DNA from 3 places in the Microbacterium sp. Mcb102 genome. Region 3 is predicted to be linked to each of the others. Evidence: predicted binding sites of a transcription regulator. Region 3 holds the regulator's gene; each other region holds the start of a gene.
The links. Region 3 encodes LexA, which represses DNA repair genes until DNA is damaged. Its sites were predicted from a motif close to TCGAACANNTGTTCGA; they were not measured.
Positions count from the first base shown of each region.

Region 1: a site for LexA is predicted at 5,174-5,189, ahead of recA (recombinase RecA). Genes of this name have one in related genera too.
Region 2: a site for LexA is predicted at 2,810-2,825, ahead of OC372_RS15025 (HNH endonuclease signature motif containing protein). Genes of this name have one in related genera too.

Region 1 covers NZ_JALJRG010000001.1:486,134-494,064, forward strand. The annotation lists gene OC372_RS02310 (ribonuclease J) at 1-16, shown strand, start outside; gene OC372_RS02315 (GNAT family N-acetyltransferase) at 81-575, shown strand; gene OC372_RS02320 (DNA translocase FtsK) at 649-3,360, shown strand; gene pgsA (CDP-diacylglycerol--glycerol-3-phosphate 3-phosphatidyltransferase) at 3,360-3,938, shown strand; gene OC372_RS02330 (CinA family protein) at 3,935-4,423, shown strand; gene OC372_RS02335 (helix-turn-helix domain-containing protein) at 4,565-4,873, shown strand; gene OC372_RS02340 (DUF3046 domain-containing protein) at 4,894-5,118, shown strand; gene recA (recombinase RecA) at 5,386-6,435, shown strand; gene OC372_RS02350 (regulatory protein RecX) at 6,819-7,292, shown strand; gene miaB (tRNA (N6-isopentenyl adenosine(37)-C2)-methylthiotransferase MiaB) at 7,342-7,931, shown strand, end outside.
Region 2 covers NZ_JALJRG010000006.1:128,323-136,253, reverse strand. The annotation lists gene OC372_RS15035 (ABC-F family ATP-binding cassette domain-containing protein) at 2-1,825, opposite strand; gene OC372_RS15030 (spermidine synthase) at 1,882-2,730, shown strand; gene OC372_RS15025 (HNH endonuclease signature motif containing protein) at 2,855-4,246, shown strand; gene OC372_RS15020 (sugar-binding protein) at 4,346-5,464, opposite strand; gene mmsB (multiple monosaccharide ABC transporter permease) at 5,526-6,893, opposite strand; gene mmsA (multiple monosaccharide ABC transporter ATP-binding protein) at 6,890-7,931, opposite strand, start outside.
Region 3 covers NZ_JALJRG010000006.1:254,312-262,242, reverse strand. The annotation lists gene OC372_RS15670 (DUF1844 domain-containing protein) at 1-23, shown strand, start outside; gene OC372_RS15665 (hypothetical protein) at 25-438, opposite strand; gene OC372_RS15660 (SseB family protein) at 462-1,259, opposite strand; gene priA (bifunctional 1-(5-phosphoribosyl)-5-((5-phosphoribosylamino)methylideneamino)imidazole-4-carboxamide isomerase/phosphoribosylanthranilate isomerase PriA) at 1,243-1,989, opposite strand; gene hisH (imidazole glycerol phosphate synthase subunit HisH) at 2,093-2,728, opposite strand; gene hisB (imidazoleglycerol-phosphate dehydratase HisB) at 2,725-3,342, opposite strand; gene OC372_RS15640 (histidinol-phosphate transaminase) at 3,351-4,433, opposite strand; gene OC372_RS15635 (LysM peptidoglycan-binding domain-containing protein) at 4,491-4,859, opposite strand; gene lexA (transcriptional repressor LexA) at 5,150-5,836, shown strand; gene OC372_RS15625 (prolyl oligopeptidase family serine peptidase) at 5,859-7,724, shown strand; gene smpB (SsrA-binding protein SmpB) at 7,735-7,931, opposite strand, start outside.

The DNA.
Region 1 (7,931 bases), on a different contig from region 3:
CGTCATCGAGGCGTGACGGTCGGTCGGTATTCACGGTCGGCCGTCATCCCGGCGTAACACCCCGGTTCTATGCTCGCGGCATGGACAGCGGCTTTGCCCTTCGCAGGGCGGCGCAGACTGATGCGATGTTCCTCGGCGACATGCTCGTCGAGGCGGCGAGCTGGCGCGCCGGGGGAGTGCGTCCGCGGCATGAGGTGTTGAACTCTGCCGACCATCGGCGCTATCTCGCGGGGTGGATGCGCATGGCCGATGACGGGCTGGTGGCCACCGGTGAACACGAGGTGCCCGTGGGTGCAGCCTGGTATCGCGTGCTCCCGCAGAATGCGCCGGGGTTCGGCTTCGTCGGCGTCGCCGTTCCGGAGCTGATCATCGGCGTGCATCCGCTCTGGCGTGCACGCGGTGTCGGACGCGCTCTCCTGCGCGGTGTCATCGAGCTCGCTGGTACGCAGGGGCATGCGCGGATCAGCCTGAGCGTCGAACGCGACAACTTCGCCCGCAATCTGTATCGCGCCGAAGGATTCGCGGTCGTGGAGGAAGGAGAGTCGCGCGACACCATGGCGCGTCGGACCCGGTAGTCGGCGTCGCGAGGATCGGTGGAATGCCGCGTCATTACGCGGAGATGTCGGCCGTTGGTCGTAACGTGAGAGCATGGCCAGGAGTTCCACGAAGACCGAGCGCGCATCGACCAGCGCGCCGTCGCGCCCCAAGCGGCAGACGGCTACCAAGGCCCAGCCCGCTCCCAAGAAGTACATCGACGAGGCAGACAAGCCTCCGGTTGCAGTCCGGGCCTGGATCGGACTTGCCCACGGCGTCGGCGGGCTCTTCCGCGCCTTCGGGCCTGAGGCGCTGGAGAAGGAGGACCGCCGCGACGGCTTCCCGTTCCTCCTCGTGCTGCTCGCGGCTCTCGGCGCCGTGAACGAGTGGGTCTTCATCGGCAACGAAGCGGCCGAGAACATCAGTGCCTACTCGGTGGGGCTGCTCGTCGGCAGAGTGGCGTTCATCATGCCACTGCTTCTGCTGGTGCTGGCCGGTTGGCTGTTCCGTCACCCCGCGTCGGTTCACGACAACGGACGCATCGGCTTCGGTTTCGGCCTGTTCGTGATCTCCCTGGCAGGTTTTTGCCATGTCGCCGGTGGACAACCACAGCCCCAGCCGAACATCACGGCGTTGAACACGGGGGGCGGGTTGCTCGGGTGGTTGGTGGGGCAGCCGCTGACTTACCTCACGAATATCCCTGCGTACGTCGTGCTCGCGTTGCTGGCCGCACTCAGCATCCTGATCCTCACCAAGACGCCGCCGAACCGCATCGGTTCCCGTCTCGGTGATCTCTACGCCTGGATGTTCGACGCCGAGCGTCCGGAGAAGCCCGCCAAGGACGCGGCGGCGATCGACGACGCCGACAAGGTCGACGACCCCGATGTGCTGCCCTGGTGGCGTCGCAACAAGACCGGCCGTGAAGAGGACTCTGACGAGGGCACCCTCGGCTCGGATGACATCACCGCATTGCTCACGACCTCCGATCCGACTCCGGCCTACGACCAGGCGGTCGTCGTCGAGAATCCCTACGACGCCGCGACCGAGGTGCTCTCCGACGTCAGGTCGGTCGCCGATTCGCTTGCCGAGCAGCAGACGACGGCGCTTCTCGATGACTCCTCCGACACCGGCGAGGTGCCGGAGCTTCCGGGGCTCGACGGGTTCGGTACTGAGGGCCCGGGCGACCGTGGACCTCAGGCCCCCGTCACGCCGTACATCCTGCCCTCTCCGGGCCTCCTCGTCGAAGGCCCGCCGCCGGTTCTTCGTTCCGAGGCCACCGACAAGGTGATCGAGCAGATCACCAGCGTGCTGACGCAGTTCAAGGTCGACGCGAAGGTCACCGGCTTCTCGCGCGGGCCGACGGTCACGCAGTACGAGGTCGAGGTCGGTCACGGCGTCAAGGTCGAGAAGATCCTGCAGCTGAGCAACAACTTCGCCTATGCCGTGGCATCGAACGACGTCCGCATCCTCTCGCCGATCCCCGGCAAGAGCGCGATCGGCATCGAGATCCCCAACGCCGACAAGGAGATGGTCGCGCTCGGCGACGTCCTCCGGTCGCCGGCCGCGCAGAAGAGCACGCACCCGATGACCATCGGCGTCGGCAAAGATGTCGGTGGCAACATCGTCATCGCGAACCTCGCCAAGATGCCGCACCTCCTGGTCGCCGGTTCCACGGGTTCCGGTAAGTCGAGCTTCGTGAACTCCATGATCACGAGCCTGCTCATGCGGGCTCGCCCCGCGGACGTGCGTATGGTCCTGATCGACCCGAAGCGCGTGGAGCTCACGAGTTACGCCGGCGTCCCGCACCTCATCACGCCCATCATCACGAACCCGAAGAAGGCAGCCGAGGCGCTGCAGTGGGTCGTGAAGGAGATGGACATGCGGTACGACGACCTCGCGTCGTTCGGCTTCCGTCACATCGACGACTTCAACCGCGCCGTGCGCGCCGGCGAAGTCGAACTCCCTGTGGGCAGCGAACGTGTTCTCAAGCCGTACCCGTACCTCCTGGTCGTGGTCGATGAGCTGGCCGACCTCATGATGGTCGCCCCTCGCGACGTGGAGGACTCGATCGTCCGCATCACGCAGCTCGCTCGTGCTTCCGGCATCCACCTGGTCCTCGCGACGCAGCGCCCCAGCGTCGACGTGGTCACCGGTCTCATCAAGGCCAACGTCCCTTCGCGACTGGCGTTCGCCGTCACCAGCGTCACCGACAGCCGCGTCATCCTCGACAGCCCCGGTGCCGACAAGCTGATCGGACAGGGCGACGCCCTGTTCTCCCCGATGGGATCGTCGAAGCCGTTCCGTCTGCAAGGTGCGTGGGTCGACGAGAAGGAGATCGACGCCGTCGTCAAGCACGTCACCCGTCAGGCGCGTCCGGACTACCGACCCGATGTGCAGGAGGCGATGGAGCCGACGAAGAAGAAGGAAGTCGACGAAGACATCGGCGACGACCTGGAGCTTCTGCTCGCCGCAGCCGAGCTCATCGTCTCTTCGCAGTTCGGCTCCACGTCGATGCTGCAGCGCAAGCTGCGTGTCGGCTTCGCCAAGGCGGGTCGCCTGATGGACCTTCTGGAGTCCCGTGAGATCGTCGGACCCTCCGAGGGGTCGAAGGCCCGCGACGTGCTGGCCACGGCCGAGCAGCTCCCACAGGTGATGGCGAAGCTGCGCGGAGACGATGCTCCGGCGGCCTCCCCGGCTCCGGCAGCCCCTCCGGTTCCGCCGATGCCGCAGACGCATGATCCGATCGCCGCCCAGTATGAAGGACTCCCCGAGGTGGAGGCCGACGGCGGCGACGAAGACGCCTGGGGCCTGACGGGGCGCGACTGATGACGATTCCTCGGCAGCTGCCCAACGCCATCACCGTCGCGCGCATCCCGCTGGCGGTCATCTTCTTCGTCCTGCTGCTGTTCGGTGGCACCTACGGACTCCCCGAGCCCGGCCTCCGCTGGGCGGCCGCCATCATCTTCATCGTCGGGATCTCGACCGACTGGGTCGACGGTTACCTCGCACGCAAGTACGACATCGTCAGTGACTTCGGCAAACTCTGGGACCCGATCGCCGACAAGATGCTCACCGGAGCGGGCTTCATCGGCCTCGCCATCCTCGGTGAGGTCAGCTGGTGGATCGTCGCGATCATCCTCATCCGTGAGTGGGGGATCACGATCCACCGTCTCATGGTCGCGAGCGAGCATGTGGTCGCGGCTGCCTGGATGGGCAAGATCAAGACGGCGTTCCAGGGGGTCGCACTCGGGTGGGCGTTGCTTCCCCTACACGTCCTCATCGGCCTCGATGCCTGGACGCTGATCACCTTCATCCTGATGGTCATTGTCCTCGTGCTCACGGTGGCGAGCGGGATCGACTACATCGTCGCGCAGGCACGCGGATCGCGCCAGAAGCAGGCATGAGCGACGCGGGCGCCGCCGCACTGCTGTCGGCTCTGACACACCGCGGTTGGACTCTGGGCGTCGCCGAGTCGCTCACGGGCGGCGCGCTGTGCGCCGAGATCGTGTCGGTTCCGGGGGCTTCCGCGGTCTTGCTCGGTGGTGTGGTGGCCTATGCGACCCCGGTCAAGGCGACGGTCCTCGGTGTGGATGCCGAGCTCCTCGCTGCTCACGGGCCGGTCCACCCGCAGGTCGCCTTGCAGATGGCAGACGGCGTGCGCCGCGTCGTGAACGTAGACGGAGTCCCGGCTGACGTCGGGGTCTCGACGACCGGCATCGCCGGCCCGGATTCCCCCGACGGCCAGCCGGTGGGAACGGTGCACATCGGGATCGTGACGCCCGACGGCTCCTCGGCGAAGGCGTTGCACCTGCAGGGTGACCGTGATTCGATCCGTGCGCAGACGGTGAACGCGGCTCTTCAGGTGTTGCTCGAGTTCGTCCTGGAATAGTGACGGTCCGATGTCGGTTATTACCGATGTGCTCACATTCAAACCACAGAGTGCAGGGGTAGATTTCGAGCAGGCCAGGAGTACTAGACTGGCTGTCTCATCGGGGGAGACCTCGAACGATCACACGGGGAGGAGGTTCCGATGATTCTTGTACGACAGGAAATCGGCGATGTGCTGAGGGACTTCCGCCTGCAGAAGGGGCGCACGCTCCGGCAGGTCGCGAGCAAAGCGTCGGTGGCGCTCGGCTACCTCAGTGAGGTCGAGCGGGGCCAGAAGGAGGCGTCGAGCGAGATCCTCGCATCCGTCGCCGATGCTCTCGACGTGCCCATCTCGACGATCATGCGTGAGGTCGGGGACCGTATCTCTGTACTCGAGGGCATTCAGGTCTTCCCGGATGTCGTTCCGGACGACCTCGTCGCGTCGGTCGAACCTCAGCTCTCGCTGCACTGAGCTTCGCATGCGGGTGAGCGATGCGTCGTAGCGAGTTCCTTCGCGCCGTCGACACCGAGTTCCAGGCGCGAGCCTCGTCATTGGTGAACGACCTCGGGCTTTCAGCCTTGCGTGGCCGTACGGCGCTCGAAGCTCTGGAAGACGGCACGCCGCCGCGGGAGATCTGGTTGGCGCTCTGCGCAGAGATGGATGTTCCGGAGAACCGTCGGCACGGCGTCGGACGGCAGGAGCCGCGAGGGCGTTGAACCCTGGAGGGTGTCCGCAGTTTACGGGACACGGCCTGCGATGATCGGCGTGTCGTCGAAGATCTGTTCGAAGCGGGCGTAGTCTTCTGCACAAGTGGTTAAGGGAATCTGTTCTCCACGGTATGCGAGCTCTCGGCGTCGATGTCGGTGGCCTCTCCTACGGTGGAAACAAGCCGAAGAGCCATTACGCCTTGTCGGAGAGTTCCTCCCAACCGGGAGAGCCGCGACAGCCTACAGGCGGCACCACGCGCGCAGAAGGAGCAGACCATGCCATCACCCGCCGACCGCGAGAAGTCCCTCGAGACCGCACTCGCCCAGATCGATCGTCAGTTCGGGAAGGGCTCGGTCATGCGGCTGGGTAGTGATGAGCGCGCCCCCGTGGCCGTCATCCCCACCGGCTCCATCGCCCTCGACGTCGCCCTTGGCGTCGGAGGTCTCCCGCGTGGCCGCATCGTCGAGATCTACGGACCTGAGTCCTCGGGTAAGACGACGCTGACGCTGCACGCGATCGCGAACGCGCAGCGTGGCGGTGGCATCGCAGCCTTCATCGATGCCGAGCACGCGCTCGACCCCGACTACGCGGCGAAGCTCGGCGTCGATATCGACGCGCTTCTTGTCTCTCAGCCCGACACCGGCGAGCAGGCGCTCGAGATCGCCGACATGCTCGTGCGTTCCGGTGCCATCGACCTCATCGTCATCGACTCCGTCGCGGCGCTCGTGCCTCGTGCGGAGATCGAGGGCGAGATGGGTGACTCGCACGTGGGCCTGCAGGCACGACTCATGTCGCAGGCGCTGCGCAAGCTCACCGGTGGTCTGAGCCAGACGAACACGACCATGATCTTCATCAACCAGCTCCGCGAGAAGATCGGTGTCTTCTTCGGATCACCCGAGACGACCGCCGGTGGTAAGGCGCTGAAGTTCTACGCCTCTGTCCGCATGGACATCCGTCGTATCGAGACGCTGAAGGACGGCACCGACGCGGTAGGAAACCGCACCAGGGTCAAGGTCGTGAAGAACAAGATGGCCCCGCCCTTCAAGCAGGCGGAGTTCGACATCCTCTACGGTGTCGGTATCTCTCGCGAGGGCAGCCTGATCGACTTCGGTGTCGAACATGCCATCGTGAAGAAGTCGGGCTCGTGGTACACCTACGATGGCGACCAGCTGGGTCAGGGCAAGGAGAACGCACGGACTTTCCTGCTCAACAACCCCGACATCGCGCTGGCGATCGAGACGCAGATCAAGCAGAAGCTCGGCATCGGCGGACCAGCCGCCGTGCCTGCTGCAGCAGACGAGCTCGCTGAGCGTCGTCCGGCCTGATGAGTGACACTCGTGGGGGCGATCCGGACCGGATCGCCCCCATCATTCCGCTCTTCGGACGCGCCGTGAAGAAGGCCGAGCCGCTTGCTGTCGCTCCTGGCGGCGATGACCTCTCAGACGGCGCTTCCGCGGGCCCCGGTGACGCAGGCCAGTGGCGGTCCACATGGAATGCGCGAGAGCGCACCTCTCGCGCCGAAAGTCGGCCCCAGTCCGGCAGCCCCAGCGACCGTCATCCCGCGCGTGGGGCATCAGCCCGAGCTGGGTCGGAAGCATCGAAGACCGCGCCGAGACTTCACGCGCTCGGGATCCCACCCGTCGCGCAGGGAATTGCTGAGGAGCCGGGAGAGCTCGACGAGATCCGCACGGCGGCCGAGGAGTCCCTCGTGAGAAAGCTGCGGACTCGATCTCTCTCGGTCTCCGAAGCGCGTCAGGCGCTGAGGGGGCACGGGCTCGATAACGCTGTGATCGACGACGTGATCGACGACTTCTGCCGTCGTGGCTACCTCGACGATGCCGCTCTTGCCGGTGTTCTGGTGACATCGGGGGTCGAGCGGAAGGGACAGGGGAGGGTCGCTCTGTCGCGCGCACTCGCTCAACGGGGTATTCCTCGCGACGTGATCGACGCTGCACTCGACGAACTGCCGGATGATGACGATGAGCGGGCCCTCGAATTCGCCCGCACCAAGGCACGTTCGTTGGGCCGACTCGACAACGACACCGCCCTTCGGCGTCTGGTGGGACAGCTTTCGCGACGCGGCTACAACGGGTCCGTCGCGATGAAGGCGGCCAAGCAGGCACTGCGGGAGACTGGCCCGAGTGCGTCGAGCTCGGGCGTCCGATTCGTCGATTCGGACTGAGCAAGCGACGCAGCAACCGCATCCGCACGGCTCGTAGAATGGTTTGATCATGACTATTCCGCGCAGCGAACCGACGATCATCAGCGCCTCGTCCGCAGCCGTCGACGAAGACGGACGCCAGCGATCGTACGAGGTTCGTACTTTCGGGTGCCAGATGAACGTGCACGACTCCGAACGGCTCTCCGGATCGCTGGAAAGCGCCGGCTACGTCCGTGCACTCGACGGCGCCGAGGCTGACGTGGTGATCATCAACACCTGCGCGGTGCGCGACAACGCCGCCGGAAAGCTCTACGGCACCCTCGGACATCTCGCCTCCGTCAAGCGTCGTAAAGAAGGTATGCAGATCGCGGTCGGCGGCTGCCTGGCCCAGATGGACAAGCAGGCAGTTCTCGACAAGGCGCCCTGGGTGGACGTCGTGTTCGGCACGCACAACATGGGGTCGCTGCCCGGGCTGCTGGAGCGTGCACGTCACAACGGCGATGCGGAGCTGGAGATCCTCGAGTCGCTCGAGGTGTTCCCGTCGACGCTTCCGACGAAGCGCGACTCGGCGCACAGCGGATGGGTGTCGATCTCGGTCGGCTGCAACAACACGTGCACGTTCTGCATCGTCCCGAGTCTGCGTGGCAAGGAGAAGGACCG
Region 2 (7,931 bases), 130 kb from region 3:
GTCAGCCGATCTCCTCGGTGAGTTCGAACCAGCGCAGCTCCAACTCCTCGATCTCGGCTTGCTGATCGCTGATCTTCTTCATGCGATCGCCGAGTCCCGCGTAGTCGGCCTGGTCGTGATCGGCGAGCGCGGTCTTGGCGGCATTGACCTGCTGAGTCAGCTTCTGGATGCGCCGCTCGAGGGAGGAGATCTCCTTCTGCGCTGTGCGGAGAGCCGCACCGTCGAGACCTGAGGCGGTTGCCGTCGCCGTCGCCGTAGCTGCCGACGTCGCGGTCTGCTTCGAGCCCGCCGACGCCTGCAGGTGGCGCAGTCGCAGGTACTCGTCGACGCCTCCGGGAAGGTGCCGCAGGTGGCCGTCGAGGATCGCGTACTGCTGGTCCGTGACGCGCTCCAGGAAGTACCGGTCGTGACTGACGACCAGGAGCGTGCCCGACCAGGAGTCGAGCAGGTCTTCGATGGCGGCGAGCATGTCGGTGTCGAGGTCGTTGGTCGGCTCGTCGAGGATCAGCACGTTCGGCTGGTCGAGCAGCACCAACAGCAGCTGCAGACGGCGCTGCTGGCCACCCGAGAGGTCCTTGACCGGGGTGGAGAGCTGGGCGGAGTCGAACCCGAGGCGCTCGAGCAGCTGACCGGGCGTGAGGTCCTGCGCCTTCGAGCCGGCACCCATCGTGTACGAGGTGCGCAGCCCCGAGATGATCACGCGCACCGGGTCCTTCCAGTGCTGGGTGAGCTCGTCGAGCCGCTGGGTGAGGGTCTGCACCTTCACGGTCGTGCCGCGCTTGACCCGGCCGACCGTGGGTTCCACGGTGCCGGAGATGAGCCCGAGGAGTGTGGACTTGCCGGCGCCGTTCACCCCGAGGATGCCGGTGCGCTCCCCCGGCGCGATGCGCCACTCGATGTCGCGGAGCACGACCTTCTCGCCGCCGTCCGCCGTCGGGTAGGTCACGCCGACGTCGAGCAGGTCGACCACGTCCTTGCCGAGGCGCGAGACGGCCAGCGACTGCAGCGACACCTTGTCTCGGATCTCGGGCACGTCGGCGATGAGCTCGTTGGCCGCGTCGATGCGGAACTTCGGCTTCGCCGTGCGGGCCGGAGCACCGCGCCGGAGCCAGGCGAGCTCTTTCTTGGCCAGGTTCTGGCGCTTCGCCTCGGTCGCCGCTGCCATCCGGTCGCGCTCCACGCGCTGCAGGATGTACGCCGCGTAGCCGCCCTCGAAGGGCTCGACGATGCGGTCGTGCACCTCCCAGGTCTCGGTGCAGATCTCGTCGAGGAACCACCGGTCGTGGGTCACGACCAGGAGCGCGCCCGAGTTCGGCGACCAGCGCTTCTTGAGATGCGCGGCGAGCCACGTGATCGCCTCGACGTCGAGGTGGTTGGTGGGCTCGTCGAGGGCGATGACGTCCCAGTCGCCGGTGAGCAGCTTCGCGAGCGACACCCGGCGCCGCTGGCCACCGCTGAGCGAGCCGATCTCGGCATCCCACGGCAGATCGGTGAGGAGGCCGTCGATCACGTCGCGGATGCGCGCGTCGCCCGCCCACTCGTACTCCGGGGTGTCGCCGACGACGGCGGCGCTGATCGTGAGGTCGTCCGGCAGGTTGTCGGCCTGGTCGAGCACGCCGATCCGCGTGCCGCCGCGCACCGTGACGCGGCCGGAGTTCGGCTCCTTGATGCCGGCGAGCATGCCGAGGAGGCTGGACTTCCCGTCGCCGTTGCGGCCGACGATGCCGATGCGGTCACCCTCTTCGATGCCGAGGGTCACGGAGTCGAAGACGACCCTGGTCGGATATTCGAGGTGCAGGGCTTCAGCCCCGAGAAGATGTGCCATGTTCCTTCCAGGGTAGCCGCGCGCGATGGGTACGGCGGCCAGCCTAAAATCGACGGGTGCCAAGTAAACGCCGGGTGTTCTCGCTCATGCTCGACGATCGCAAGGCGAAGCTGGTGCAATCGCGAAGGCGACCAGGTCGCTACGAGCTCAGCGTCGACGGGATCCCGCAGTCCGTCGTGTCGATGACGGATCCCACCGAACTCGAATACGCCTACACCCAGCACATCGCCAGGGCGATGGATGCCGCGGCCGAGCCCGGTGCACCGCTGTTCACCGTGCATCTGGGAGCCGGAGCACTCACGCTGGCCCGCTATGTCGAGGCCACGCGTGCCGGCTCACCCCAGCTCGTGGTCGAGTTCGAGCCCGCTCTCTACGACGCGGTGATCGCCGCGCTGCCCCTGCCCCCGGGCGCTGATGTGCGGGTCATCTTCGGCGATGCGCGAGCGGTCGCCGACGCGGAGCTCCCGGACGAGTGGGCGGATGCCCGCTTCACCGTGGTCGACCTCTGGGATGCCGCCGTCATCCGTCATCATGTGGCCAGCCAGGAGTTCTACCGCCGGGTCGCCGCGCGCTCCGCCGCAGACGGCGTCGTGGCCGTGAACCTGCTCGACGGGCATCCGTTCGAGTATTCACGGCGACAGGCAGCCACCCTGCGCACCGTGTTCGATCACGTCGCCGTCGTCCTCGACGCCGAACCGGACGATGACGAAGGACCACTCGGCAACGTCGTCGTCTTCGCCAGCGATGCGCCACTCGACGTCGTGACGAACCCCGATCTGCTCGGCGCACCGCGACCGCACATGCTGCACGACGCTTCGCTGACGTCGTGGATCGCCGACGCACGCATCATGACCGACGCCGACGGCACGGACTCCCCCGACCCCGACGACCCCATCTGGGATTAGCGCTCAGCCCGACGGGGCCCGGTCCGTCGGGCTGCGACAACGGGCGGAGACAACGGCCGAATCGGATGCCGGAATCCCGGTGAACATAGTTTCGAATGTCGGTGGTCCGTGATGGACTGAAGTCATGACAGCACTGCTCCACGCGACCGACTCCCAGATGGCGATGCTCGCCGATCTGGTGGCGTCGCTCGAGGCGGCAGAAGCGACGCTGAGCAGCATGCACGCGGCCAGAGACGGCATGCTCGCGATGGCCGGGCGTCTGGCTATCGACATCGCCAGGGAGGCTGCGCATCCCGATCATGGCGACATGGCGATCCGCACGGTGGCGGCCGAGATCGGCGCCGCGCAGCACCTGAGCGACCGCACGATCGAGCGACGGATGGCCGAGGCCTCCTGGCTCGTCGAGCGCTTCCCTTCGGTGTGGGAGGCACAGGGCGCGGGGCGCATCAGTGGCGCGCATGCGCGGGTGATCGTCGACGCGGGCGCCCACCTCGACGATGCGGCCGACCGACAGGCCTATGCCACCGAGGCGGTGGCGATCGCCGAGACCGAGTCCCCGAACCGGCTGCGACGGCTCGCACGGCGCCTGGCCGAACGATTCCAGGAGCGCCCGGTCAGCGAACGGCACCGCGAGGCGCGCAAGGGCCGCCGCGTGTGGACGAGAGATCTCGACGACGGGATGGCCGAGCTCGGCACCCGCGGCCCGGCCGCGCTCATCCACGGCATGTTCGACCGGCTCTCGCAGATGGCGCATGCGGTGAAAAAGGACAATGCCCACGCGGCGAGAAGTGCCGGCTCCGATGGACCTCCGGCAGACGAGCGCACGATCGACCAGTTGCGTGCCGACCTGCTCGCCGACCTCCTGCTCACGGGCACGCCGGCAGGACACGACACGACCGATGGACTGCTCGGCGAGATCCGCGCCCGCGTCGAGGTCTCGGTGCCGGTGATGTCGTTGATGTCGTTGATGGACGATGACCGCGATGTTCCGGATGCCGCCGCTTTCGTGCGCACGCCCGGCGATGTCGGATGCGGGCGCTCCGGCGGCTCCCTGCCGTCCGTCCTCCCGCCTGCCCTGCTCGACGGCACGACGCCGATCGACATCACCACCGCCCGCAGGCTGGCCGGCTCGGCCATGGGCTGGGATCGTGTGCTGACGCATCCGATCTCCGGCGCGCTGCTCGCTGTCGACAGATACCGGCCGAGCGAGCAACTGCGGCGACATCTGCGCGCGCGGGATCAGCGGTGCCGGTTCCCCGGGTGCGGGATCGTGGCGCGGAAGTGCGATCTCGACCACAATCACGCGGCTTCGACCGGGGGCGCGACCACAGATGTGAACCTCGCGGCGTTCTGCCGACGACATCACATGCTCAAACACCACTCCCCCTGGCACGTCGAGCAACGTGCGGGCGGCGTGCTGGAGTGGACGAGTCCGACCGGGCGCTCGTACATCGACCGACCGCCTCCCCAGAACACGGTGACGTTCACCGATTCAACAGTGCCCGCTCCGTTCTGAACGGTGACACTCGGTAGCAGGAAACGGCGACCGGAAGCGGGACACAGCGAACGGGCCGCCCGAACCCGAAGGTCCGGACGGCCCGAGGATGCTGCGGTATTACTGGTACGACTTCACGATCTCGAGGAGGCTCGGGACGTTGGCGTACGCCTCGGCCGCGTTCTCCTTCGTGACGATGACCGGCGGCAGCAGGAACGCGGGAACGACCTTCACGCCGTTGTCGTACTGCTCTTCGTCGTTCACGTCGACCTCTTCGCCCTTCTGGAGCTGGCCGACCATCTTGATCGACTGCTCGACGAGGAGCGTGGTGTCCTTGTTGATCGTGGAGTACTGGATGCCCTCCATGATCGACTTCACCGACTCGACCTCGGAGTCCTGGCCGGTGACGACCGGGACATCCTTGCCCGCACCCTGCACCGAGGTGATGATGGCGCGAGCGAGCGTGTCGTTCGGGGACAGGACGCCGTCGAGCGCCTCAGAGCTGTAGGTCGACGTGAGGATCGAGTCCATACGGCGCTGCGCGTTCTCGGCCTTCCAGCCCTCGGTCGCCGTCTGGGCGATCTCGGTCTGACCCGAGACGACCTTCAGGGTGCCGTCGTCGATCTTCGGCTGGAGGACCTCCATGGCGCCGTTGAAGAACACCGCGGAGTTCGCGTCATCCGGCGAGCCCGAGAACAGCTCGATGTTGTACGGAGCCTCGTGGCCCGCACGCTCGGCGAGACCGTCGAGCAGAGCCTGACCTTGGAGCTTGCCGACCTCGAAGTTGTCGAACGCGACGTAGTAGTCGACGGCCTCCGTGTTCTCGATCAGACGGTCGTACGCGATGACGGCGACACCGGCGTCGCGAGCGGCCTCGACCTGCGTCGCGAGCTGCTTGCCGTCCTTGGCACCGATGATGATGACCTTGGCGCCACCGGTGACCATCGCCTGGATCTGGTTCTGCTGCTCGGCGACCGTGTTGCTGGCCGGCGCGTACTGCACGTCGGCCTTGAACCCGGCCTTCTCGAGTCCGTCGGTGAACAGCTGACCGGCGAGGACCCAGTTCTCCGAGGTCTTGTCCGGGAGGGCGACACCGATCGTGGCGTCGGCGGCGAAGCCTGCTGCCGCCTCGTCGCCACCATCGGCGCCGGTGTCTCCGCCACGCTCCGAGGAGCAGCCGGTGAGGGCGAAAGCGCCCACGGCGACGATCGCTGTCGCCGTAAGAAGCATCTTCTTCATGTGATCTCTTTCTCTGGTGTGTGTAGGTCTCGACGCGTGTGCGTGCGCAGTGAGACCCCTACTATCCGCGCGTCTCGTCGACGGCGGGGGCTTCGTACTTCTGGTTGGTGGGGTAGTTCGCCTTCGGGTCGAAGGTGTCGGTCATCGGGTCCTCCTTGCGGCCGAAGCGACGCGTGAGGAAGCCGGTGATCGACGGGCGACCCTGCTGCTTGTTCCAGACGTCGACACCGACGGCGAACAGGAGCACGAGGCCCTTGATCATCGAGACGACGTCGGCACCGGCGCCCAGCAGCGCGAGACCGTTGTTCAGGAACGCCATCACGAGACCACCGATGATCGAGCCGATCACGGTTCCGATACCGCCCGAGACGGCCGCGCCACCGATGAAGACCGAGGCGATCGCATCCAGCTCCCAGCCGTTGCCGTCCTGCGGCCCGGAGGCCGTGGCCCTGGCGACATAGATCATGCCGGCCAGCGAGGCGAGCACCGACATGTTCATCATCACGAAGAAGTCGACCCAGCGGTCCTTCACACCCGACAGGCGCGCGGCCTGGCGGTTGCCGCCGACCGCGTAGATGTGGCGACCGAACACGGTGTTGTTCGTGATGAACGAGTAGAGGATGACGAGCGCGAGCAGGATGATGCCCGAGATCGGGAAGCTGGTGCCCTCACGGCCGGTGGCGAACAACCAGCCCGCGATGAGGATCACGACCGAGATCAGCACGACCTTGGTGACGCTCACCCACAGCGGCGCCATCTCGGCACCCATCTTGTGCTGGATGCGACGGGTGCGGATCTCCCAGAAGACGATCCACGCGACGCCGAGCAGGGCGAGCAGCATGGTGAAGACGTTGAACGGCACGGGGATGAACGACAGCTCGGGCAGGTAGCCGGCGCCGATGACCTTGAAGCCCTGCGGCACCGGGATCGACTGCGAGTCGCCGACCCACTGGTTCGCTCCGCGGAAGAACAGCATGCCCGCCAGCGTCACGATGAACGCCGGTACCCCGACATACGCCACCCAGAACCCTTGCCAGGCACCGACGAGCACGCCGACGCCGAGGCCGAGGAGCACACCGAGCGGCCAGGGGAGATTCCAGTCGGCCATGGCCTTCGCGACCACGATGCCGGTGAACGCGGCGACCGAGCCGACCGACAGGTCGATGTGACCCATGATGATGACCATCACCATGCCGATCGCGAGGATCAGGATGTACGAGTACTGGTTGACGACGTTGATCAGGTTGCCGGACGAGAGCGTGAGGCCGGTGCCCTTGAAGATCCAGGTCAGCACCTGGAAGACGACCAGGATCACGACGAGGCTGCCGAGGATGCCGAACTGGCGGAGGGTCGACTGGCCGCCCCCGAACATCTTCGTGATGTCCTTGAAGTGGAAGCCGCGCTTCGTTGCGGTGGTGTCGGTGGTCATGCGGATGCTTTCTGGTTCGTCGAGGTCATGCTGCGCATGAGGTCCTCGGGTGTCGCCTGGTCGGCCGGGATGCAGTCGGTGACCCGACCTTCGAAGACGGTGTAGATGCGGTCGGAGATGCCGAGCAGCTCGGGCAGCTCGCTGGAGATGACGATGACGCCCTTGCCCTGTGCCGCGAGCTGGTTGATGATCGCGTAGATCTCGTACTTCGCTCCGACGTCGATACCGCGGGTCGGCTCGTCGAGGATCAGCAGGTCGGGGTCGGTGAACATCCACTTCGCCAGCACGACCTTCTGCTGGTTTCCGCCGGACAGCTTGCCGACCCCCTCCTCGACCGAGGGCGTCTTGATGCGCAGGGCCTTGCGGTAGTCCTCCGCCACGGCGAACTCGGCGCGCGCATCGACGACGCCGCGCTTGGCGATCTTGGAGAGCTTGGCGGCGACGACCGAGCGCTTGATGGTGTCGAGCAGGTTGAGCCCGAGCACCTTGCGGTCCTCGCTGACGTACGCCAGGCCGTGCTTGATCGCGGACGACACGTCGTGGAGCGCGACCTCCTGGCCGTCCTTGATCAGGGTGCCGGAGAGGAAGGTGCCGTAGGAGCGACCGAAGATGCTCATGGCGAACTCGGTGCGCCCGGCGCCCATGAGCCCGGCGATGCCGACGACCTCGCCGCGGCGGACGTTGATGTTCGAGCCCTTGACGACCATGCGTTCCGGGACGGTCGGATGCTGCACCCACCAGTCCTTGACCTCGAAGAACACCTCGCCGATCTCGGGCGTGCGGTCGGGGTACCGGCTCTCGAGCGAGCGGCCGACCATGCCGCGGATGATCCGGTCCTCGTTGATCTCGCCGCGGGAGATGTCGAGCGTCTCGACCGTGCGGCCGTCGCGGATGATCGTGATCTCATCGGCGATCTGCTCGATCTCGTTGAGCTTGTGGCTGATCATGATCGACGCGATGCCCTTGGCCTTGAGGCCGAGGATCAGGTCGAGCAGGTGCTGGGAGTCGTTCTCGTTGAGCGCGGCGGTCGGCTCGTCG
Region 3 (7,931 bases):
AGTGGACCGGGCCGGTCAACTAGTTCAGGATTCGAGGACGATCGGATCCGCGGTCGAGGGGCCGCCGCACGGTTCATCCGAGTGCGTCCACGAGATCGATTCCTCGGACTCGTGGATGAGCGTGTTCTGGGCGTCGAACAGGCGGATGTCGACGCCGTCGGGCGTCGACATGTCGAACCCGAGAACCCACGTCCCGTCACCCTGAGGCGTCACCATGAACAGGTTGGTCGATGAGGTCGGCTCGGTACCCGGCGTCGGTGAGCACTCCCCCGCGACGCAGAACTGGACCGCCACCACCCCCGCTACGGCGGTGGTCTCGAGTGCGACGGCGTTCGTCCATCCGATCGCGGGGCAAGCCAGCGCGCAGCCCGAGCTGCCGGTAACGGCGCCCCCGAGGAGAGCAACGACGGCGATGGCGCGCAGGAGACCTCGGGACATGCCCCGATCGTAGCGAAGCGCGCTCAGACGCTGCGGCGGAGCTTCACCGTGAGCGAGTCCGCCAGGACGGCGATGCGGTCGTCCGACGCCCAGCGCTGAGCCAGACGCGAGAGCACGGCGTCGAGCACCTCGCGCTCCAGACCGTCGACGAGTTCCAGGACCACGATCAGCTCCGGGCCGCGCAGACGTGCGTCGGGGTCGCCGGACGCCACCGCCACGTCGATCACGGCCAGTTCGTGGGCCACACTCTCCTGGAGCGCGGTGTAGACCTCGGTGGAGAGGAAGCTCGGCTCCCAGGCATGCTCCTGGGCGATCGCCCAGACGGCCGGCCGCCGGATCACGAACTCCGTGTCGGCCGTCGGGTCGAGCACGATCAGGTCGGTGTCTTCGGCTGACGCCGCCAGCGCCGCCCGGAGCGCCTCCACGGGAATCGGGCGTGCCGTGGGATCCCACTTCTGCATCGCCTCGACGGAGGAGAAAACCGGCTGCACCCGTCGCCCGTCGGGAGCCGCGACCGTGACGATCGACAGCTCCTGCGTCTTGTCGACGGCGAGGCCGCTCGGCGCGACGCCTTCCTCACCCTTCTCGGCGATCAGAGGGATCAGCACGCGAGCCGAGCGGAAAGCGTCGACGACTTCCACCTGACTGCCTTCGCCGGCGCGGAAGCGCAGCAGTGCGGCCAGCAGCGCCGGGTCGGCCGAGCCGTCGTCCGCCGCGTGCGGATTCGACTCGAAGCTGCGTCCCTCCCAGGGGACACCGGCCGAGTCTCCGTGGTTGTGCGACTCGGGCCCGCAGGCGTGGCCGTCAGTCTCCTGCGACATCCAGTGCCTCAGCCAGCGTGAACGCACCGGCGTACAGGGCCTTGCCGACGATCGCACCCTCGACGCCCAGCGGCACGAGTTCACGGAGCGCGGCGATGTCGTCGAGGTTGGAGATCCCCCCGGATGCGACGACCGGCTTCGGTGTGCGCGAGGTCACCTCGCGAAGGAGCTCGAGGTTCGGGCCGCGAAGCGTGCCGTCCTTCGTCACGTCCGTGACGACGTAGCGGCTGCATCCGGCGTCTTCCAGGCGCTCGAGGACCTCCCAGAGGTCGCCGCCCTCCTTGGTCCAACCACGTGCGGCGAGCGTGGTGCCGCGCACGTCGAGGCCGACCGCGATCGCTTCGCCGTAACGACCGATCACATCGGCGGCCCACTCGGGGTTCTCCAGTGCGGCCGTGCCGAGGTTGATCCGGGTGGCGCCGCTCTCGAGCGCCGCCTCGAGGGTCGCGTCGTCGCGGATGCCGCCCGAGAGCTCGATGCTGACGCCCTTGAACTGCTTGATGACCTTGCGCAGGATCGGCGCGTTGCTCCCGCGGCCGAAAGCGGCGTCGAGGTCGACGAGGTGGATCCACTTCGCGCCCTGTGCGGCCCACTCCCCTGCCGCGTCGAGCGGGTCGCCGTAGCTCGTCTCGGTTCCGGCCTCGCCCTGGGTGAGGCGGACGGCCTTGCCACCGGCGACATCGACCGCGGGAAGGAGCGTGAGCGAGGGAGACTGCGCGAAGTCGTTCATGGGGTCCTTGGCTAGGGAAGGTCTGCAGCCCGGAGCGGGCACGAGAACCGAGGGTAGTCCGCCGGAGAGCGGGTGACAAAACGGATGACGTCCACGATGGGTGTCAGAGACTCCCGACCCAGTTGCGCAGGAGCTGGATGCCCGCTTCGCCCGACTTCTCGGGGTGGAACTGGGTTGCCGAGAGCGGACCGTTCTCGACGGCGGCGAGGAAGGGGTCGCCGTAGGTCGTCCAGGTCAGCACGGGCTCGGGGAACGGCGGGATGACGTCGAGCTCCCAGGACTGGGCGGCGTAGGAGTGCACGAAGTAGAAACGCTCATGTTCCAGGCCCCGGAAGAGCACGCTGTCCGCGCCGGGCTCGACGGTGTTCCAGCCCATGTGCGGCAGCACGGGTGCGTTGAGCTCGGTGACCGCTCCGGGCCACTCGCCGAGGCCCGCGGTGTCGTGCCCGCGCTCGACCCCGTGCTCGAAGAGCACCTGCATGCCGACGCAGATCCCGAGCACCGGTCGTCCGCCGGCCAGACGCCGGTCGATGATCTCGTCGCCGCCGTGTGCGTGGAGCGCGTCACGGACCGCCTGGAACGCGCCGACGCCCGGAACCAGGAGACCGTCGGCCTCCAGGGCGGCCTTGCGGTCGCGCGTCAGCACGGCATCCGCGCCGGCAGCGGCCAGCGCCTTGACAGCCGAGTGGACGTTGCCCGACTCGTAGTCGAAGACGGCGACGCGGGGACTCGCGCTCACAGTGCACCCTTGGTGGACGGGATCCCGTCGACCAGCGGATCGAGTGCTTTTGCCTGGCGGAACGCGCGGGCGAAAGCCTTGTACTCCGCCTCGGCGATGTGGTGCGGGTCGCGGCCGCCCAGCACACGCACGTGGACGGTCAGCGCGGCGTTGAAGGTGATCGCCTCGAAAGAGTGACGCACCAACGAGCCGGTGAAGTGCCCACCGATGAGGTGGTGCTCGAATCCGGCGGGCTCGCCGGTGTGCACGAGGTACGGACGACCCGAGATGTCGACGACCGCCTGCGCGAGCGCCTCGTCGAGCGGCACGAGCGCATCGCCGTAGCGGGAGATGCCGGACTTGTCGCCCAGCGCCTCGAGGATCGCCTGTCCGAGCACGATCGACACGTCTTCGACGGTGTGGTGCGCATCGATGTCCGTGTCGCCCGAAGCGCGCACGGTCAGGTCGGTCAGCGAGTGCTTCGCGAAAGCGGTGAGCATGTGGTCGAAGAACGGCACCGACGTGTCGATGCGGCTCGCCCCCGTGCCGTCGAGGTTCAGCTCGAGTTCGACGGTGGACTCCGACGTGCTGCGCACGCGGCTCGCGGTGCGCGGGGTCGATGACGGGGTGCTCATGATGCCGATCATATCGAGGCCAGAGCATCGAGGAACGCGGTGGTCTCGGCCTCGGTGCCCGCGCTGACCCTGAGATGACCGGGGATGCCGACATCACGCACCAGCACGCCGCGGTCGAAGAGCTGCTGCCACGTCGCACGCGGATCGGCGATGCCGCCGAAGAGGACGAAGTTCGACCAGGATTCGTGGGGCGTATATCCGAGCGCCTCGAGGGTCGCTGTGATGCGGTCGCGCTGTTCGACGATCTCCTCGACCATGCCGAGCATCACGTCGGAGTTGCGCAGAGCGGCGACGGCCGCAGCCTGGGTGAGCGTGCTCAGGTGATAGGGCAGGCGCACCAGACGCAACGCATCGATGAACGTCGGATCTGCCGCCAGATACCCGACTCGCGCACCGGCGAAGGCGAAGGCCTTGCTCATCGTGCGCGAGACCGCCAGGCGCGGGCGCCCCTCGAGGAGTGTCAGCGCGGAAGGCGCGTCGTGCGGTGCGAACTCCTGGTAGGCCTCGTCGACGATCACGATGCCCCGCGCCGCCTCGTAGACGGCTTCGACGACGTCCAGGCCGAGCGGGGTGCCGGTGGGATTGTTCGGGGTGCACAGGATGATCACGTCGGGGTCCGCGGTGCGCACCTGCTCCGCTGCCTCCTCCGGTGTGATCGTGTAGTCGGGCTGCCTCGTCCCGGGGATCCACTGCGCGCCCGTGCCCTGCGCGATGAGCGGGTACATCGAGTAGGTCGGCGCGAAACCGAAGGCCGTGCGCCCGGGGCCGCCGAAGGCCTGCAGGATGTGCTGGAGCACCTCGTTCGAGCCGTTGCCCGCCCAGATCTGCTCCGGGGTGAGGCCGTGACCCAGATACTCTGCGAACGACTCGCGAAGAGTGGTGAACTCCCGGTCGGGATAACGGTTCACATCACGGATCGCGAGCGCGATGTCGTCGAGGATGTCGCTCGCCACCGCGTCCGGAATGGGATGCGTGTTCTCGTTCACGTTGAGGGCGATCGGGAGCGGTGCCTGAGGAGCGCCGTACGGAGTCAGTCCGCGAAGATCGTCGCGTAGCGGGAGATCGTTGAGGGAGAGGGTCACCCTTCCCATGTTAAGCGGCGCCCCGAGTCGATGACGCAAAGTTGCTGCAGCTCGGGCGCGACGGGATCAGTCCACGTACTGGGCCGGGATGGCGAGCGTCTGGCCGATCTGGAGCTCACCGCCACGCAGCAGGTTCATACGGCTGATCTCACCGATGACGTCGCGCGGGTCGGCGCCGGGGGCGACACCGGTGGCGATCGACCAGAGAGTGTCACCGGGCATGACGGTCACGGTCTCGACACTGACGGCTGCCGTGTCTGCGCCCGAGGCGATCGCACTGCCACCGCTGAGTGCGGCGAAGGCGATGCCGATCGCGAGCGGCACGGAGGCGAACCCCAGCAGCACGGCGCGACCGCGCGTGGTCAGACGGAGTCGCGTCGTAGGACGGGTCGACGCCGGAATGACTGCCGCGGTGCTGAAGCCGATGCTGCTCATGTGGTGCTCCTTAGCCTGTCCCGGAGCGGTGAAGCTGCCGGGGAAGTTGGCGTAGCGTTCGCATTCCCGTCTCGGCCGGGAGCCGTGAATGCGAAGCTACGTACCGAAGATATCTTCGAGTTCGAACATCTGTCAAGTTGTCTTCGAAACCGGATGCACGATTCTGCCGACACGCTCGAACAGATCTTCCAGATCGGGCCGTTTCTCGGATACGGTTTCGATGAGAACACCACACCACGGGCCTCCGACATTCGAAGAGCGACGTCGGAACACCGCACTTAAGGAGCACCATGAGCGAGAACTCGGCCCCCGAGTCGGAGGCACCGCGGACGCGACGCCGCAAGAGCCTGAGCCCCAAGCAGATGGCGATCCTCGAGGTCATCCAGAACTCCATCGCTCATCACGGCTACCCGCCGAGCATGCGGGAGATCGGAGACGCCGTCGGCCTGAAGTCCCTGTCGAGCGTGACCCACCAACTCGGTCAACTCGAACTGAGCGGCTACTTGCGACGCGACCCCGGCAAGACACGTGCCATGGAGGTCCTGATCGATCTCCCCGGCGCCAGCGGCGAGAACCCCGCCGACGTGGCGACTCCGGTCGGCGACGCGGCGCTCGTGCCCCTGGTCGGTCGCATCGCCGCCGGCGTGCCGATCACCGCCGATCAGCAGGTGGAGGAGATCTTCCCTCTCCCCCGTCAACTGGTGGGCAAAGGAGACCTCTTCATGCTCAAGGTCTCGGGCGAGTCGATGATCGACGCCGCGATCTGCGACGGCGACTGGGTCGTCGTGCGCTCGCAGAACAATGCGGAGAACGGCGAGATCGTGGCCGCGATGCTCGACGGCGAGGCCACGGTCAAGGTGCTGCGCCGTCGCGACGGCCACACCTGGCTCCTCCCCCGAAACTCCTCCTTCGAACCCATCCTCGGCGACGAGTCCGTGGTGCTCGGTAAGGTCGTGGCGGTGCTGCGCGCCGTCTGAGTTCAGACCATAGGCTCGGAGCATGTCGTCGCCTCACGGTTCCTGGCCCTCTCCGTTCTCCGCAGCCTCCGTCGCGGCATCCTCCCCGCGCATCGACGGGGCGCGCTTCGTCGGCTCCGAGATCTGGTGGGGAGAATCCGTGCCCGCCGAGAAGGGGCGGGTCACGGTGCGAAGCTCCTCGGGAGCCGAGATGCTCCCGGCGCCCTGGAGTGCTCGCTCCCGTGTACACGAGTACGGCGGCGGGGCATGGACCGCCGATTCCACGGGCATCCTGTACTTCGTCGATGCCGGCGATCAGCGCGTCCATCGACTGGTCGCCGGTGCCGAGCCCGTCCCGCTGACACCGGCGGGGCCATCGCACGGAGGCCTCCGCGTGCAAGACGGCCGTCTGCTCGCCGTGCGCGAAGATCTGTCGGCCGCCCCGCATACCCGCGCGATCGTCGAGATCCCGATCGACGGCTCCGCCGCGGAGGACGCGTCCGGAATTCGAGTCATCGTCGAGGGCGACGGCTTCTTCGCTCACCCCGCACTCTCGCCCGACGGCGGCCGCGTCGCCTGGATCACCTGGAACCGCGGACGGATGCCCTGGGAGGCCTCGCAGCTGCAGATCGCGCAGAGCGACGGCAGCGACGTGCACGAGATCCCCACTCGAGCGGCGTTGCAGCCCGAGTGGCTCAGCGAGACGGAGCTGATGTTCGCCGATGATCCGGACGACCGCTGGGGCCTGCATCGCATCGAGCTCGACGGAGTCTCGCCGGTCGGCGCACCGCGCGCGCTCAGCCCGACCGATGCCGACACCGGCTACGGACTCTGGGTGCTCGGCAACCGCTGGTATCGGCCGCTCACCGACGGACGCATCGTCGCGACCCGCACGAACGGGCGCGACGAGGTCGTCCTGATCTCACCGGACGGTGCCGCACGCCCGATCGATATCCCGGCCGACGGCCATGTGAGCATCGACGATGTGGACGGGTCGCGCGTGCTGCTCTCCGGCAGTGGCTCCGGCGTGACCGCCGGCCTGTGGTGCATCGATGTGGACTCCGGCGCGACCGTCGCCGTGCGCGGAGGTGAGCCCGTCGATGCCGAATGGATGCCGCGCGCTGTGCCGATCGAGGTCGACGGAAGGCACGGAGTCGTGCACGCCTTCGCCTACCCCCCGGCGAACCCCGACGCGACAGCCCCCGCCGACGAGCTCCCCCCGTACGTGGTGCTGGTGCACGGCGGACCGACCGCGCACGTCACCGGCGCGGCTTCCGCCGCCAACGCGTTCTACACGAGCAGGGGAATCGGCGTGCTCGACGTCAACTACGGCGGCTCCACCGGCTACGGACGCGCCTACCGCGAACGCCTGGACCGCCGATGGGGCGTCGTGGACGTCGACGACGTGATCGCCGCCGCACAGGGCCTCGCGGATGCCGGCCTCGCCGACCCGTCCCGCATCGCCATCCGCGGTGGATCCGCAGGCGGCTGGACGGTGCTGTCCGCGCTCGTGCACGGCGGGGCCTTCGCCGCGGGGATCAGCCGCTACGGCGTGGCCGATCTGCGGATGCTGGTCGCCGACACGCACGACTTCGAGGCGTCGTACATCGACGGTCTCGTGGGGCCTCTCCCCGAGTACGAGCACATCTACGTCGAACGATCACCACTCACCCACGCGGATCGCATCGGAGTCCCCGTGCTGCTGCTGCAGGGCGGAGAAGATCGAGTGGTCCCGCCCTCGCAGTCCGAGGCGATCAGAGACGCGCTGGCCGCCCGAGGCGTCGACCACGAGTATGTCCTCTACCCCGCTGAGGGGCACGGATTCCGCAGTGCCGACACGATCATCGACGCGCTCGAGCGTGAACTGATCTTCCTCGGCCGCGCGTTCGGCTTCGAGCCGACGCTGTGACGACCGGTCGCTACTCGCCCACGCGATTGCGCAGGCGCATGGCACGATCCGCCTCGCGGGTGTCCTGACGTTCGCGCAGGGTCTGCCGCTTGTCGTACTCGCGCTTTCCCTTGGCGAGGGCGATCTCGACCTTCGCCCGCCCATCGGAGAAGTACAGTTTCAGCGGGATCAGGGTGTATCCACCTGCCGAGACGGCATGCGCGATCT